DNA from 4 places in the Thermoanaerobacterium sp. CMT5567-10 genome. Region 1 is predicted to be linked to each of the others. Evidence: riboswitches for the same ligand, from Rfam matches in the RefSeq annotation. Region 1 holds a riboswitch; each other region holds the start of a gene.
The links. A riboswitch is a leader RNA that binds a small molecule or an ion and turns the genes downstream of it on or off. The one in region 1 is predicted to bind thiamine pyrophosphate.

Region 1 (4,587 bases):
TCTCCTAATGCGAAAAGGGCACCATCTACAAATACAGGTAAATAAAGCTTGGAACCTTCACCGATAAGAGTTGTATCCATGTTTCCGCCGTGTGAACCCGGTGTGCCGCAGTTTATCTCGCCTTCCTTTGGAGCGACGCCTATTACGCCTATCATTGGTTTTACAGGAAATGAGAGCTTTTCATTGAAAATGACTTTGCCATCATTTATTTCAACTACTTTTGAATATAAATCATCCATCATGTCGCCTAAAACTCCTAAATCCTTTCCGGTTGCAACGACACCTTTATCTTTTATGTCGATCTTTTTAATTGTCACTTCAAGTGCGTCATTTTCTTTTGCGCCATTCACATAGATTGGACCTGTTGCAGGGTTTACTTTGTCCCAATCCATTGTTTCCAATTTGTCATAATTTGTTTTGATCTGTTCAGAAAAGCAATCTAGAGTTTCGATTTCCACATCATCGCCGTCATTTACAAAAATATTAGGTTTATTGTTTTTTGCAAAGCTGAAGATGTGGTTTTCTTTAGATAGTTTATACATTATAATGACCTCCTTTTAAGTTAAATCAAAACCATTATATTACCTGAGAATTGATTATTCAAGGCAAATGTATTTTAGAAGTTAAAATATTTTAATAAAAGAATGTGAAAATTCCAATGCTTATAAATTTTTATTCGTCTTCAAATGTTTTTAATACTATTTTTCATTGTTAGACGTGAACTGTTTGACTTTTGATAAAGTTGACAATTATTAATCGATATTATAAACTATCTATTATAGTAAAATTTATTTATAGTGGTATTATGTAAACTTTCACAGGTTTTTGCCTGTGGTTTTTCAATTGGGGGGGATTCCTTGAAACTAATAAAGAGATTTGCGTCGTATTACAAGCCGCATATATGGCTTTTTATTCTTGACATGGCATGTGCATTTTTTATATCTGCTTCAGATTTGGTTTTTCCTATGGTTACTAGAAATGTGATAAATAATGTCATACCAAATAAAGATTTTAGCCTTATATACAGGTTTGCAATACTATTGGCTATTATGTACTTTGGAAGGATGATACTTGAATACATAGTTGGATACTACGGGCACGTGTTGGGAGTAAGCATAGAGTACGATATGAGAAAAGATGCTTTTGCACATCTTCAGAAACTGTCTATGAACTACTATGACAATACAAAGACAGGCTATATAATGTCAAGGGTTGTCAATGACTTAAATGAAATAGCAGAAGTAGCACATCATGGTCCAGAGGATCTTTTTTTGTCCATTATAAGGATAATAGGCACATTCATACTTTTGCTAACAATTGATGTAAGGCTGACACTGGTTGTATTTACTATAATACCTTTTATGTTTATATACATGTATATTTACAACAATAAGTTTGAAGTTATATGGAAGAATGTCCGTGAGACGCAGGCACAGATGAATGCTACATTGGAAGAAAGCATCACAGGAATAAGGGTTGTCAAATCATTTGTAAGGGAAAAATTTGAAAAATTAAAGTTTGATAATAAAAGCTCCATGTACAAAAGCGCCAGGTCAAAAGCAGTAAAGCATATTGGAATATTCGATTCTAGTGTAAATTTTCTTTCTAATATATCAGTTGTGATAACTCTTGCCGCAGGTGGATACTTCATATCAAAAGGGCTTATAAATACAGGCGACTTGGTGGCATATATAATATACATTAGTCAGTTTTTACAGCCTTTGACTGTCCTTTTGCGGTTTATAGAGCAGTACCAGCAAGGAATGGCAGGATTTAGGCGCTTTGTAGAGCTTATGGATACGGAGCCGGAGATAGCTGATAAAAAAGGTGCGATAGAGTTAAAAAATGTGAAAGGCGATATTGAGTTTGACAATGTCACATTTAGCTACGACAACAAAAAAGAAGTCTTATCTGGAATAAACCTTAAGATAAAACATGGGGAGACGGTTGCGATAGTAGGACCGTCAGGTGCAGGTAAGACCACACTTCTGAGCCTTATACCGAGATTTTACGAGATAGATGCTGGTTCTATAAAAATTGACGGTATAGATATAAGGGATGTGAAGCTATCATCATTGAGAGAAAATATAGGTATTGTCCAGCAGGATGTATTTTTGTTTTCGGGCACAATAAAAGAAAATATTGCATATGGAAACTTAAATGCCAGTGATGAAGACATAATCAATGCGGCAAAAGCAGCAAATGCTCACGACTTCATAATGGAGCTTAAAGATGGCTATGATACGTATATTGGTGAAAGAGGTGTAAAGCTTTCTGGTGGGCAAAAGCAGAGGATATCTATTGCGAGGATGTTTTTGAAAAATCCTCCGATACTTATACTTGATGAGGCAACATCGTCACTTGATAATAAAAGTGAATCGATTATCCAGAAGTCTATTGAAAATCTATCGAAAAACAGGACTACCCTCATAATCGCCCACAGGTTAGGAACTATAAGAAATGCTAAGCGGATAATCGTACTTACTGAAAATGGGATAGAAGAAGAAGGCACACATGAAGAGCTTATGAATAGAAAAGGTGTATATTATAATTTGTACAACTACCAGCAGGAAAATTTGACGATAGAGTGAAATATCCTGTACAAGTCAGATAATTTGTGTTAAAATTAAATAAAAGTTAATATTTTGTCTGGGGAGCTGGGATGATAGCCCGGCTGAGAGTTAGCAGCTATTTCTGCTATGACCCATAACCTGATCTGGATAATGCCGGCGTAGGGAGTACAGTGGACTTTAAGTGTGCTTATCCGGCACACTTTTTTCATTTTGTATTTCCTTAAGGCATACAAAAAAGGAGGAATCGATGTGAGAAAGTTACTTACAATTGCAGGCTCTGACAGCATTGGTGGAGCTGGCATAGAAGCAGATTTAAAAACGTTTTGCGCCCTTGGTGTATACGGCATGTGCGTCATAACGGCAGTTACGGCACAGAATACTGTAGGAGTTTTTGATGTAAGGGAGATGGATGCAGATATCATCAAAAAGCAGATTGATTGCGTATTTGAAGATACAGAAGTAGATGCTGTGAAAATAGGTATGGTATCCAGCCAAGAAATCATTGACGCTATTGCATCATCACTTAGAAGATGGAATCCAAAAAACGTCGTATTAGATCCTGTAATGATATCAAAAAGCGGATACTACCTTCTAAAAGAAGACGCCATAGACGCATTGAAGACAAAGCTTTTGCCTATGGCAGACATAATAACGCCAAATATACCAGAGGCATGTGAACTTACTGGTATGAATATTGAGGGAATTGAAGACATGAAGGAGGCTGCCAAGAAAATCATCGATATGGGTGTAAAAGCCGTCGTCGTAAAAGGCGGTCATTCAGTAGAAAATGCTACTGATGTGTTTTTCGATGGAAATGAATTTTTAAGTTTACCACAGGAGAGGATTGGCACCAAAAATACACATGGGACAGGATGTACATACTCTTCTGCAATAGCTTCATATCTTGGAAGAGGATTAAGCTTGAAAGATGCCGTTATAGGCGCAAAAAGCTATATAACAGAGGCTATTAAAAATTCTCTTGAGATAGGTAAAGGAGTAGGACCTGTAGGACATTTAGTAGATCTTTATAAGAAGGCAGGTATAGACTATGAAGATTAAGAACTCGACGTTATTTTTGATATGGGCAGGTGCTGCAATATCGATTGCAGAGGTTTATACTGGTTCATACTTTGCACCATTGGGCTTAACTAAAGGTATTCTAAGCATATTATTGGGTCACATAATCGGCACTTTGTTTTTTGCTTTAGGAGGGCTCATGTCTTATAAGGTTAAAGAGCCTGCAATAGAGTCCACGAAAGGTGTTTTAGGCGACAGAGGCATGATCTTTATAGGATTTTTAAATGTGCTTCAATTGATTGGTTGGACGGCTGTTATGATAATACAATCTGCAAAGGCTTTCAATGGTGCTATTGGCATGTCTACTTCTTTAGGGATTTTTATAGTAGGTGTATCTGTTTTACTGTGGACCTTATTCTTTGACAATGAAGCTTACTGGATAAACAATATTGCTGTTGTACTTCTGTTTATCCTGACTATTTTTGTAGTTGCATATTTAAAAGGTGGGAAAATAGCGTCAGTAACGGGAGACATGAGCTTCAGCGGTGCTGTAGAGCTTGCTGTTGCTATGCCTATATCATGGCTTCCATTGGTTGGAGATTACACAATGAACAGTAAAGATGGAAAGTCCAGCTTTATTTATACATTTGCAGGATATTTCATAGCAAGCTGCTTTATGTATTTTATAGGACTTTATGTGGCTTTGAAAACAGGTGGAAAGGATATAATTTCATATTTTGCATCAATAAAAACAGGGGTTGTGCCGCTTCTCATAATACTCCTATCTACGGTTACTACGACTTTTATGGATGTTTATTCTGCTGCTGTTTCGACGATTTCCATTGTCAAAACACGATTAAAAAGAAAAAATCTACTTGTGATATATTCGATAGTAGGTTTGATTGCAGCGTACTTATTTCCAATGGACAATTACCAGAATTTTTTGTACGCCATAGGAAGCGTATTTATCCCGGCATATACGGTGGTATTTGAAGAT
Region 2 (4,587 bases), 930 kb from region 1:
GATAAGAAAAAAGTCGATGGATTTGAAGTTGGCTTGGTGACAGAGCATATAAGTAAAATACCATTTGATAGCTTTGATGATTACAATGTCATTGTCGTTGGTCCGCCAGTGATGATGCATTTTACAGCATTAGAATTATTGAAAAATGGGGTACCAGAAGATAAAATTTGGGTTTCCTTTGAGAGAAAGATGTCTTGCGGAGTTGGAAAATGCGGTCACTGCAAGATAAACGAGACGTATGTTTGCCTCGAAGGTCCTGTGTTTAATTACACAAAAGCAAAGGATTTACTTGATTAAATGTGGAGGTGTATGTAATGAACTATGATATAGATGTAAAAAAAGTCCGCAGAAATTGTTACAGGCAATCGAAAGTCCGCGGTGAATTCATGCTGCAGATGCGCGTTCCAGGCGGTGTAATGGATGCTAAATATCTGTCATATGTAGAGCATATTGCAAAAACATGGGGGAATGGACAATTTCATCTTGGCGTTAGACAAACTTTATCAATTCCTGGAATAAAGTACGAAAATATCGATGAAGTCAATAAGTATATAAAGACGTTCATTAAAGAGATAGAAGTAGAGCTTTGTGGTGTTGACATGGAAGTAGATGACAATGGATATCCAACGATAGGTTCTAGAAACATCATGGCTTGCATAGGAAATAAACACTGCATAAAGGCAAATATCGACACAACATCACTTGCAAGGAAAATTGAAAAAATCGTCTTTCCAAGTGATTATCATATAAAAGTCAGCATAGCCGGATGTCCTAATGACTGTGCAAAGGCTCATTTCAACGATTTTGGAATTATCGGCATCACTAAAACAGAATATGATTATGATCGCTGTATAGGATGCAAGAAATGTATCGAGGCTTGTAAACAACATGCTACAGGTGTTTTATACATGGTAAATGGAAAAATCGAGAAAGATTCATGCTGTTGTGTTGGTTGTGGTGAGTGTGCACTTGTATGTCCTACAGGCGCTTGGTCTAGAAATCCTAAGAAATTCTACAGAGTCCTCATTGGTGGTAGAACCGGAAAACAGACACCTCGGATGGGAAAGATTTTCTTGAATTGGGTAACAGAAGATGTAGTGCTGGGCATACTTAAAAATTGGCAAGATTTCTCTGCGGAAGTATTGAATCATAAACCAGTATATCTCCATGGAGGTCACTTGATAGACAGAGCTGGATACAATAAATTTAAAGAGCTTATATTAAAGGGTGTAGAATTAAACCCTGAAGCTATGGTTGCAGATAGAATATTTTGGGCAGAAACTGAATACAGGTCAAATATAAATGTTAAGCCTGTTTGTGAATGTTAAATTAAAAGTGAAGGAACCCCCTTCACTTTTTTGATGGTTTATTATATATTTTAAGTGAATTGATTATTTTGATGTAAAATGATAAAATTAAGCCGTATAAATTTTAGGTGGTGATATTGTGCCGCTTTCGGATCAAGAGAGAAAAAATATACGTGAAACATGGCGTATAAAAGTCAAGAAAGATAGAGAAATAGAAACGTATAGAAAAAAAGAAGCTTTTGATAGAGTATATAAAATTGCAAAGATATTAAAAGAAAAGTATTTTGTTGATAAGGTTATATTGTATGGTTCACTTGCAAGAGATGACCGTTTTTATAATCTATCTGATATTGATATTTTTATTGATGGATGGGATGATAGTAAATTTAACTATTGGACAATGTTGATTGATGTTGAAAATGTTGCAAAGCCTTATAAAATAAGCATAGTTACGCAAAAAGAAGCTTATAAATCTCTGCTAAATGAAATATTAAGAGAAGGGAAGATTATAGAGTGACGGATATTAATAAAATTAAAGTCACATTAGCAAGACTACAGTTAGAACTTGAGAATATACAGAAATTATATGATACTTTAAATGAGAGAGGCTTATTAGATAGTAAAAACAGAAGAGAGAAATTGGCTGATGATTTCATGCTAAGGGCTGTTGGCTCTATTTTTCATGATTTTTATACTTCCGTTGAGAATATGTTTAAAATTGTGGGTAGAAATATAGATAATTTGATCCCTTCAAGCTCTGAATGGCATCTAGAATTACTTGAACAAATGTCGACTCCTATAGAAGGAGAAAGGCCGGCTTTTATTAGTTCTAATTCAAAGTTTTTGCTTAATGAATTTAGGGGATTTTGTCATGTATTTCGTAATGTTTATGGATTTAACCTAGTATCAGAACGCATAGAAAGACTACTAGATATTTTCCCCCATACTGTTGATAATTTAAGAAGGGATGTAGTACAGTTTATAGAAGACATGCAATCTATCATGATAGAGGAGTGATTTGAGGCTTACAAGCTCTAATTGCTTTTACTTAAAATACTATGGATATAATTTTTTACCTTTACAAATTTACTGTTTTAAAGTATAATTAGATTAAATTTAATACTTGTGAAATTAGTTTGCGGGGGAACCATTTTGGTTGAGAAGGTAAAACCTGACCCTTAGAACCTGATGTAGTTAATACTACCGTAGGGAAGCAAATGTCTGTTATTATAAAGCTTTACCATGCGGTAAGGCTTTTTTATTATTATGACATTAAATACTACCTTCTTTCTCCCCTTCATTTTACAAGTATCAAAAAAATAATTTATGAAAGGATGACCATGATGAATTATACTACACAGTTAGACGCAGCAAAAAAAGGAATTATTACAGAAGAGATGAATGTTGTGGCAGCTAAAGAAGATATTGAAGTTGATTTATTGATGAGTAAGATAGCTTCTGGTGAAGTAGTTATACCTGCGAATAAAAACCATGAAGCACTTAGTCCAGAAGGTGTAGGGGCAGGCCTTAGAACAAAAATAAATGTAAACCTAGGTGTATCAAGGGACTGCAACAATGTAGATGCAGAATTAGAAAAGGCAAAAAAAGCAATAGAAATGAAAGCAGAGTCAATCATGGATTTAAGTTCATATGGTAAAACTTTTGAATTTAGAAACAGATTGATAGGTATTTCTACAGCCATGATAGGTACTGTTCCAGTATATGATGCTGTAGGATATTACGACAAAGATTTAAAAGACATAACTCCTTCAGAATTTATAAAAATCGTTGAAAGGCATGCACAAGATGGCGTTGATTTTATGACCATCCATGCAGGCATAAATAGAGAGACAGCGGAAATTTTTAAAAGAAATGAAAGACTTCTTAATATCGTTTCACGCGGAGGCTCTTTGTTATATACGTGGATGGAATTAAATGATAATGAAAATCCTTTTTATGAGTATTTTGATGATATTCTTGACATATGTGCTGAGTACGATGTAACCATAAGCCTTGGCGATGCATTAAGGCCAGGTTGTATAAGTGATTCGACAGATGCATGCCAAATAAAAGAGCTTATAACCCTGGGCGAACTTGCAAAAAGAGCTTATGAAAAGAATGTTCAAGTGATAATTGAGGGACCTGGTCATATGAGGCTAAATGAAATCGAAGCAAATGTTTTGCTGGAGAAAAAGCTATGTCATGGTGCGCCGTTTTATGTATTGGGACCAATCGTAACAGATATTGCCCCTGGATATGATCACATTACAAGTGCAATTGGCGGTGCCATTGCTGCAGCAAGTGGGGCGGATTTCCTGTGTTATGTTACACCTGCGGAACATCTGAGGCTTCCAACGATTGAAGATATGAAGGAAGGCATCATTGCTTCTAAAATAGCTGCCCATGCAGCAGATCTGGCAAAAGGTATACGCAATGCAGAAAAATGGGATAATGATATGGCTTATGCAAGAAAAAAGCTTGATTGGGATGAAATGTTTAGATTAGCAATAGATCCTGAAAAAGCACAGAGGTATAGAAGTGAATCTCTACCACATGACAGTGAAACATGTACAATGTGCGGAAATATGTGCGCTGTAAGAAACATGAATAGAGTTATTAAAGGAGAAGATGTAAGCTTGTTATAGATTCAACTAGAAAAGGCTCTTGAGTAAAATTGATAAAATTAGGTAAATTGCTATTCTTATGATATAATGGATGTGTAATCGAATATAATATAAAAGGGGGCTACAATATGCCTGGTTTTGGTACTCCATTTGCTGGGCTTGCAAATAAAAACAAGATTACACATGAGGAGCTTATAAGAGCTATACGATTTATGGTGGCGGCAGAGTATGAGGCTATACAGTTATACATGCAGCTAGCAGAGTCAACAGATAACAAATTAGCAAAAGACGTTTTAGTAGATATAGCAAACGAAGAAAGAGTGCATGCTGGAGAATTTTTGAGGCTTTTGAAGGAATTATCTCCAGACGAAGAAAAGCTGTATGAAGAAGGAGCAAAGGAAGTAGAAGAAATGATTGAAAAAAACAACAAATAGACTTTTATACATACTTTTTCAAGGCACAAGTGAAAACTATCTTGTGCCTTATTTTTTAGCACTCATTCATGTTTTATTTTTCTAGAAAAAAATTTTTAAAAACAAGAAGGATTTTTGAAATTTGCGTAGAATATATTATAATATAAAACGACATATTAATATACTAGTATACAAGTTTAAAAACTAAAGTGATTATTACTTAACACATTACGCTTTATGTCC
Region 3 (4,587 bases), 300 kb from region 1:
ATACCGCCACCTAATCTAGATAAATCATTTCCTAGACCTTGAAGCCTAGGCAGTCTGTACTTTAACTGGGCAAGTTCAACTTGAAGCATACCTTCTGCTGATTTTGCTCTTTTCGCAAAAATATCCAAAATAAGACTTGTCCTATCAATGACTTTCCTATCAATGGCTTCTTCTATATTTTTAATCTGACTTCCTGATAACTCATCATTAGCAATGACTAAATCGATATCCATGTTGTCTACAAATTCTTTTAATTCCATAAGCTTGCCTTTACCTATATAACTTGTCCTATCTATGTTTGTTCTTGATTGTGTCATTACACCTACAACTTCTGCACCGGCTGTCTCTGCCAGCTCTTTTAATTCATCCATGCTTTCATTATCATCATCATTTATAATTACTCCTACTAATACTGCCTTTTCTCTACTATCGTCTATTTTATTATCCATATATTTCACTCCACACATATATTAGATACATATATATTATCCCGTATTAACATAATAATCAAGATTTCCAAATTAGGTATTGAAATTTTATTTTTAATATGATAATATATCTAATGTGACGTGCCGAAGTGGTGAAACTGGCAGACGCGCTGGACTCAAAATCCAGTGGTAGCAATACCGTGTGGGTTCGAGTCCCACCTTCGGCACCAATATTAAAGCCTATCGTAGCCGATTTATGAAAATCGATTTTTTTATTGCTGTTGTCTGTATGTAAGTGCTTTTCCAAGCAATGTTTTATTTTTTGACCTAGTAAATAGTTATCAGATACATTATGTAAAACAACTTTTCTTCTAGTTATTTGGCTTTATGAGAAAATAATGACATGCCTTCATTTTTTCCTCATATTGGATCCTTATAACTAAATTCCTCAAAGATTATTATGCTATAGCATAATATGGAGATTCATATCAATATCTAAAGAAATGATAACTTATAAAGCCTTTTCAAAATCAGCACATTTAGAGTAACCTCATTTTCAAAACCTCTTATTTCTTATAAGTATTTAAATAATCAGCAATCAGGTTTGCAGCTTTCTTACCAGATAAAAGCATTCCTCCAAAAATAGGACCCATTCTATGTCCGCCATATACGTTATTCGCAGCCATTCCTGCTACAAATAATCCTGGTGCTATCATCTTTGTATTGTTAATTACCTCTTCTTCTCCTCGCTCAGCATTCATAAAAAACTCTTTTATCATATCAACTTTTCTTCTTTTGTTATAAAAGCTTACAAGAACTGCATCATGCCCTGTAGCATCTAAAACTGCTTTTGAAACAAGCACCATAGGATCTACAAAAAGTTTTTGAAGCTCTATCGTAGAATTGTTAACAACTACTCCAGAAATTTTTTCGTCAATATAATATAAGTCTACAACTGAAATCAAATTGAAAAATTTAATATTACTAAAGGAAGTTGCCTTTGCAATTAGATTACTGGCAAAACTTATCGAAGATACTATTAAGGCATTTTCTTCTTCATTATATGGTATATTTAGCTCTTTCAAAATGTCTTTTACGTCTTTTTGCAAAACAACTCTATTAAAACTCATTGCACCTCCCCATATTCCTCCACCAGGTGAAAGTTTTTTATCAAGAACAGTTACCTTAAAACCATTTTTTGCAAGCAAAATAGCACAATAAAGACCTGATGGCCCAGCACCTGTAATAATTACATCTGATGAAACAGCATTGTAAAGATCCTCAAAATAACTTTTGAGAATCAATCTGCTTATTTTTTCATCTGAAATAGGATTTTTAATATTTTTCATCGTAAAAACCATCTCCTTTATAATCAACTTTTTTTAATTTTTAAATTAAAAATGCCTACCCAAATAGGTAGGCACAAATTTCTTCTTCCGTGCTTCCCTACGCAGGCATTACCCTGACAGGTTCAAAAGGTCGGGAACAGATCCCCTCTCAGCCACTTTTTGGCTCCCTAGCACTTGAATATAATTAGTTTTCAATAATTTGTATAAACCAATTATACTACAAATTCAAAAAAATTCAACAATTATTTTAAAAAAGCAAACATTTCTACTGTTCAACGAAATGGGGTTAGAAATTACTTTTTCAATTAAGTATCAATTAGTATTTAACTATACAATTTTCTAATTATTCGTAAACAATAATTTATCTTATGATATAATTAATAAAGGTGATGTATATGAATAAAAATGATATATATGTAATCTACGGAAGCAATGGTAAGGAAACTGTGAAAAATCTTTTAAAAACAATCAAAATTGAAAATGAACTTAATAAAGATATGTTAATTGGGCTAAAACCAAATCTAGTAGTAGCAAAAGTTCCTGAATCTGGTGCAACCACGTCCACTGATATGATATGCGGAATCATTGAATATCTTAAAGATTTTGGTTTTAACAATATTGTTATTTTAGAAAGCTCATGGATTGGAGAAAGCACTAAGAAAGCTTTTAAAGTATGTGGATACGATAAAATATCAAAAAAGTATAATGTTTCTCTTTTTGATAATAAAGAAGATTCTTTTCACATATATAATGTAGATGATTTTTCGGTAAGTATTTGTGACAAGCCAATGTCTTTAAATTATCTTATAAATTTGCCAGTATTGAAAGGTCACTGCCAAACTAGAATTACATGTGCATTAAAAAATATGAAAGGCTGCATTCCAGATAAAGAGAAAAGAAGATTTCATTCGCTTGGTCTTCATAAGCCAATAGCTTATCTAAATAAAATTTTAAAACCTTCTCTACACATTGTCGATGGATTAATAGGTGACCTTGATTTCGAAGAAGGTGGTAATCCGGTGGAGATGAACCGCATTATAGCCGGTAAAGATCCAGTTTTAATCGATTCTTATGCTGCTGAATTAATGGGTTATAATCCATACGATATAGAATACATAAAAATTGCAGAAAGTATAGGTGTAGGAAGTGCAGTTCTGCAAAAAGCAAATATAATAGAATTAAATAGTGATGATATTGCACAAACGCATTTTACAAATCCAGGTAGAAAAGTTCAACATTTATCAAAATGGGTTGTAGAAAATAATTCTTGTTCAGCATGTTATGGCAGTTTAATTCATGCATTAGGTCGTCTTGATGAACAAGGACTTTTAAAATATCTCGAAAAAAGGATATACATTGGTCAAGGATTTAAAGAAAAAGAAATTGATGGAATAGGGATCGGAATGTGTACCAGAAATTTTACACATTCCGTTAATGGCTGTCCACCAAAAGCTAAAGATATATTAAATTTTCTTATGCAGCAGCTAAAACGATGAAAAAATATTGATAAACTATGCTAGAAAAATATCAATCGTTTAAAAGCACAATAATTAATAAATTAGCTGCTTAATCGGATTTGCAAAATTATTCCTACAGTTAGTTAATCTGATTACTCAGCATTATGCTTTTGAATGTGAAGTCCACATTCTTTTTTATCTGGATCTTCCCACCACCATCTTCCGCTTCTAACATCTTCTCCAGGCTTTACAGCCCTTGTACAAGGCTGACATCCAATGCTTCTGAAGCCTTTATCATAAAGGCTGTTGTAAGGGATATTTTCTTTTTTTATATAATCCCAAACCATATTTTCTGTCCAAAATGCAATGGGATTTATCTTATATATAGAATGATTATAATCCCACTCAAATATATTTACATTCTCACGAGTTACAGATTGCTGTCTCCTTAAGCCACATATCCATCCATCAACCGTAGAAAGAACTCTTTTTAGGGGTTTTACTTTTCTAATTTCACAACATTTTTTCCTAAGATCAACGTTTTTGTAAAAAAGATTCGGACCATATTCTCTAATCAGTGGTTCTAAGTCATAATTTTCAGGAGTATACACTTCGTAATTAAAATGATATCTTCTCATTGTTCGTTCCATCAGATCATAAGTTGATTGAAAGTGTCTTCCAGTATCGATAAAAAATATCCTTGCTTTATTATCAATTTTCAATAGTATATGTGTTAAAACCTGATCTTCTATTGAAAGACTTGAAGCTAATGCGACACGAGATGCACCAATTTTATCATAAACATACTTTATAATCTCAAATGGGCTTTTATTTTTATATTCATTATTTAATAATTCAAGATTCAATTTATCTATGCTCATTATATCTCACCTCATAATATAAAAATTTTACATCAAACCCCATCTACACCTTATTGATCTTTCTATTCTTCCAAATACAAATTTATCTATGATTAAGCCTAAACTTAAAATTATCAGCATTACAGCAACAACCTGGCTTATATTAGATGCATCTTTTCCTTTTGAAAGAATCTGTCCAAGACCTGTTGCAGATACCAACATCTCACCAGAAATCAAACCTCTCCAGGCAAATGCCCATCCTTCCTTAAGCCCTGACACTATACTTGGAAGTGCGGCAGGAATGATCACATTTGAATATAATTTATATCCTTTAGCCCCCATTGTCTTAGCTGCTTTTAAATAAATCGGATTTATATTTTTAATGCCTGAATCTACAGCAAGGCTAATGGAAAATATAGAACCAATAGCAATTACAAAAATAATTGAACTTTCACTGTGACCAAACCAAAGGATTGCGAATGGTATCCATGCA
Region 4 (4,587 bases), 1.2 Mb from region 1:
CTTGAAGCGCAGAAATCTTCACACTATTTTTCCCAAACAAAATAAGCAAAAGGCATGATAGTACCGTAAAATACGGCCCTCCAATATGCGTTATTTTAGGCATTATTCTATCAAGTGTCTTGCATTTTATTCTTTCATTTAGAATATAAAATACATTCCTATCTTCCGCAATAATCAATTTCTTAACTCCCAACACTGAATGAAACCTCCTTACACCCTTATAGCATCCTTTTTTATATTGTTTATAACAATGTTACATACTTTATCTGCAGAATGATATATACCAATCTCGCCCATTCGATCTTTCATTTCATTTATTTTTTTACTATCTCCTAATAAGTCTATTACTTTTTTATCCAGTTTTTCTATATCCTTGATTCTTAAGGCAATCCTCTTTTTAAGCAAATATTCAAGGTTGCGCTCTTCTTGCCCTGGAATAGGGTCAAAAATAATCATAGGCAACTTTTTAGTTATCGCTTCTGTGACAGTTAAACCACCACTTTTTGTTACGAGTACATCTGCCGCCTCCATAAATTCATGTACATTATCCACATGTCCATATATAAAGACATTATCATCAGCAATTTCTTCAATTTTAGCTTTTAAGTTTTTATTTAATCCACATATTACAGCAATCTGTAGATCTTTATGGTTTTGTATGACATTAACAGCTTTTTTAATATTTCCAAGTCCAAGCCCACCACCCATAATCAGCACAAGCGGTTTATCTAAAGAAAACCCTAATTTTTGCCTCATATCAAATTTATCTTTCTTGACGTAAAACTCCTCATCGATAGGTATTCCTGTAACATAAATTTTATCGTCAGATATACCCATACTTTTCATCTGAGTCTTCATTTCACTTGAACCCACAAAATAACCGTCTATCTGATGATGTATCCAATATGCATGGACATCATAATCAGTCAGTATGGCATATATAGGTATATTAAGATCCCTTTTTACATGAGATAAAATAGAACAAGAAAATGGATGCGTGCATATTACTGCATCAGGTTTTAAATTTAATACATAATCTTTGATAAAAGTATAAACCGATATGCCTACCAGTTTATTTATACGTCTCTCTATTTTATCCCTTTCCATTTCGTAAAGATATCCCCATAATTCAGGTGTTAATTTTAATGTTTTTAGGTAAATTCGAGTCGTCAAATACGAAAGGCTTGGGAACTTCTCTCCAAGTGGATTTTCCACAAACACCTCAACATTACTTCTTTTTTCAAATGATTTTTTTAATGCTATTGCAGTTCTTTTATGTCCAGTACCTATATCTTCATAAAGTATTAAAATCTTCATTTTATCCATTTTAAAGACCCTCGCAATCAACTATATTGATTATCTCATCAAAATATTAAATTTGGATTAAAGTTTGATTAAAAATACGTTAAAATACTCTATCAATATAGTTTATTTTCATTTGCTATCTAATATTATACCATCAAAATTGATTTGTTGTACAAAAATTATTAAACCCTCTTCCGCCAAGAAGAGGGTCTTAAATACATATTTTCTACGCTAAAGCTCTCTTTTTCACAATATCAATTGCGTTTCTCACTTGTGGAATAATAGATACCACAAAGCATATTAAGACTTCCACACCTACTAATATCCCATTTACAAGAAGCGAATATACTACGGGATTCATGCCTTTTGGTGCATAGCTAGCGAAGAAAAAGACACCTGATAGAAAATGTGAAAAAAACCTGCCAAAACCACCAACTAAAACCCCAAGACTTAAGTTTTTCTTGAAAAACCCTGCAAGTCCTAAGGCACCAAATGCCAATGGATAATCTAAAAGAAGCTGTATCCAGTGTACCACATAAGGATCTTGTATAAGCTGAAGCATTCCATAAGCCATTCCTACTAAAATACCAGGCCCTGCTCCATAATAGTATGCAAAGACAAACAAAGGAAGCATACTAGCAGGTGTTATAGAGCCACCTTGTGGCCAGTGGTAAAACCTTATATACGACAAAACAAACGATATTGCTATTGCTAAACCACCATATACCAGCATTTTGACATTAAACTTGACACTATTTCTTAAGATGTAAAACAAAAATGCAGCAAACAAAATTGCTATTATAATTGATAATGTAGCAGGTTTTATTTTGGAAAAATCAGAGAAAACGCTGATGATATAGGACATAAAAATAACCTCCTTTTTTTGAGGCTATGTGCCGCTTAAAACAAAAAAACCGCACTGCAAATGCGGTCTTTTGCCGCATTCCCTTCGTAGGCATTAACCTAATCAGGTTCTAGGGGTTTGGCATCTGCCATCTCAGCTAAAAGCACCCCCAGCGGACATAGTCTGTTTATTAATTTATATTATATTATAATAAAATTATTTTTTAAATACAATACCTTCGTGCTTAAGCAAAAATGCTTTTATATTAAGTCCACCGCCAAAACCCTTCAATGTCATATCAGAGCCAATGACCCTATGACAAGGTATAACGATAGGTATTGGATTCTTGTTGAGAGCATTTCCTACAGCCCTTGATGCATTTGGCTTACCTATTCTTTTTGCAATTTCGCCGTATGTAGCATAAAAACCGTACGGAATCTTCATAAGTTCTTTCCAGACTAATTTTTGAAAATCAGTCCCTCTTATATCCAGCTTTATTTTGAATTCCCTCAATCGTCCGTCAAAATACAATTTAAGCTGCTTCTTACAGCTATCTATAAACTCATTCGTTCCTCTATCACATTTCATATGCTTATCATTTGGAAAATCTATCCTCATTATGCCATTTTCACTTGAATATATCGTCAGCCTTCCAATGGGTGTATCTAGATAATCATACAACACTTTATCACATCCTGGGCTTTTAAATAATGTGTTATTTAATCTTTATTTCTGCATCAGCGTCATCATCGACATCGTCATCAGCAAATTCATCATCAAAGTCATCAACTAATTCAGATTCTGATTCACTCAAAGATGCTATTTTTGCAAGACTTTTTTCTATTGAATCAATCTTTTTCATTTTTTTCAATGTATAAACTATGTAAAACACTAAGAAAACGACTGAAACAACCGGTGTAGCCAAAGCCACAAAATACTGAAGAAATAGCATAAATCCGCTTTGAACCATCCTTGACACTCCCTTCTATGATATATATTCACTTCTAATTATTTCATAAGTGAAACCACAAAACAAGCGCTTTAAAAAATATTTTTATTTTAAAAAAAGAAGAAGATTTCATCTTCCTCTTTTTTAAACCGCATCTTTAAAATATTTTCTAACATCTTTCAAATAATCAATTATCGTCAAATGCTGAGGACATTTTGTCTCGCACTCTCCGCACTCCACACAGGAACTGGCTTTCCCCTCATTTAAATTATTATAATTTCTAAGTGATTCATTGTAGTTGTTGTACATGTGTGATTCATTGTAAATTGCAAAATTCTTTGGTATATTCACACCATTTGGACATGGCATACAGTAGTTACAAGCAGTGCAACCAACAGGTGAAAGCTTCTTATAAGTTTCTCTGACTTTATCTACGAGTTTTACCTCATCTTCAGTTAAGCCATTGGCTTTTGACCTTGAGGCACTCTCTATATTTTGTTTCACTTGCTCCATCGTACTCATTCCGCTTAAAACAAGAGAAACTTCTGGATGATTCCATACCCACTGCAAAGCCCATTCTGCAGGTGTCCTTTTGACGCTTGCACTATTCCACAGTTCTTTGATAGCCTCTGGCGGATCTCCTGCAAGCTTACCTCCTCTTATAGGTTCCATTACAATTACGGCTAACCCTTTCGACGCAGCATACTTAAGCCCTTTTGTACCTGCTTGGTTGTTTACATCCATGTAATTATACTGTATCTGGCAAAAATCCCATTTATCATAATCATCGATTATGCCTTTAAAAACGTTGTATTCATCATGGAATGAAAAACCTATGAATTTGACTTTGCCTTCTTTTTTGACTTTTTCCATCCAGCTAAACACATCAAGCCTTTTGTACTTATCCCATCTTTCTTTGTCAAGTGCATGTAAAAGATAAAAGTCAATATGATCAACGTCAAGCTTTTTTAACTGCTCATTTAGATATTTGTCCATATCCTCTTTCTCATTAATCAACCATGACGGAAGTTTTGTTGCCAAATACGTCTTTTCTCTGTAACCATCCTTTAGAGCCTTACCTACCACAATTTCACTTTGCCCTTCATGATATGGATATGCAGTATCAACGTAATTCACACCGTTATCAATGGCATATCTTATCATTTTTATCGCTTCAGCTTCATCTATTTTGCTATAGTCGCCACCTACGATAGGAAGCCTCATAGCTCCAAAGCCAAGTGCTGATACTTCTACTCCAGTCTTACCAAAAACCCTGTATTGCATACAACCCCTCCGTATCACAAAAATTTAAATTTCTTATTTGATTATAGCATCAATAGATTAAATAACAAAATTTAAGCCTCAATACATATTCAATATACAAAGCTAATGCATTGTTACATCAAAAAAGACGATATAAATAAGTTCCTTCATATGATTGATACAATAGTAAAAGAGCAATAAAACTATTGCTCTTTTTACTTGCTAT

Region 2: another riboswitch for thiamine pyrophosphate. It lies ahead of thiC (phosphomethylpyrimidine synthase ThiC); the one in region 1 lies ahead of thiD (bifunctional hydroxymethylpyrimidine kinase/phosphomethylpyrimidine kinase).
Region 3: another riboswitch for thiamine pyrophosphate. It lies ahead of Q2T46_RS15015 (sulfide-dependent adenosine diphosphate thiazole synthase); the one in region 1 lies ahead of thiD (bifunctional hydroxymethylpyrimidine kinase/phosphomethylpyrimidine kinase).
Region 4: another riboswitch for thiamine pyrophosphate. It lies ahead of thiT (energy-coupled thiamine transporter ThiT); the one in region 1 lies ahead of thiD (bifunctional hydroxymethylpyrimidine kinase/phosphomethylpyrimidine kinase).

What each region holds. Positions count from the first base shown of each region.
Region 1 is NZ_CP130558.2:2,641,549-2,646,135, forward strand. Features, by position in the region: gene Q2T46_RS13435 (acetamidase/formamidase family protein) at 1-545, opposite strand, end outside; gene Q2T46_RS13440 (ABC transporter ATP-binding protein) at 858-2,591, shown strand; TPP riboswitch at 2,641-2,756, shown strand; gene thiD (bifunctional hydroxymethylpyrimidine kinase/phosphomethylpyrimidine kinase) at 2,823-3,632, shown strand; gene cytX (putative hydroxymethylpyrimidine transporter CytX) at 3,622-4,587, shown strand, end outside.
Region 2 is NZ_CP130558.2:555,466-560,052, reverse strand. Features, by position in the region: gene asrB (anaerobic sulfite reductase subunit AsrB) at 1-297, shown strand, start outside; gene asrC (sulfite reductase subunit C) at 315-1,328, shown strand; gene Q2T46_RS02975 (nucleotidyltransferase family protein) at 1,447-1,824, shown strand; gene Q2T46_RS02970 (hypothetical protein) at 1,821-2,324, shown strand; TPP riboswitch at 2,438-2,537, shown strand; gene thiC (phosphomethylpyrimidine synthase ThiC) at 2,651-3,952, shown strand; gene Q2T46_RS02960 (ferritin family protein) at 4,060-4,365, shown strand.
Region 3 is NZ_CP130558.2:2,937,183-2,941,769, reverse strand. Features, by position in the region: gene hflX (GTPase HflX) at 1-449, opposite strand, end outside; tRNA gene Q2T46_RS15020 (tRNA-Leu) at 572-658, shown strand; gene Q2T46_RS15015 (sulfide-dependent adenosine diphosphate thiazole synthase) at 995-1,777, opposite strand; TPP riboswitch at 1,855-1,956, opposite strand; gene Q2T46_RS15010 (DUF362 domain-containing protein) at 2,173-3,273, shown strand; gene Q2T46_RS15005 (phosphoadenylyl-sulfate reductase) at 3,387-4,115, opposite strand; gene Q2T46_RS15000 (ABC transporter permease) at 4,143-4,587, opposite strand, start outside.
Region 4 is NZ_CP130558.2:1,433,033-1,437,619, forward strand. Features, by position in the region: gene Q2T46_RS07460 (phosphatase PAP2 family protein) at 1-196, opposite strand, end outside; gene Q2T46_RS07465 (MGDG synthase family glycosyltransferase) at 211-1,326, opposite strand; gene thiT (energy-coupled thiamine transporter ThiT) at 1,532-2,170, opposite strand; TPP riboswitch at 2,232-2,330, opposite strand; gene Q2T46_RS07475 (methylated-DNA--[protein]-cysteine S-methyltransferase) at 2,366-2,833, opposite strand; gene Q2T46_RS07480 (hypothetical protein) at 2,865-3,119, opposite strand; gene Q2T46_RS07485 (aldo/keto reductase) at 3,243-4,382, opposite strand; gene Q2T46_RS07490 (APC family permease) at 4,584-4,587, opposite strand, start outside.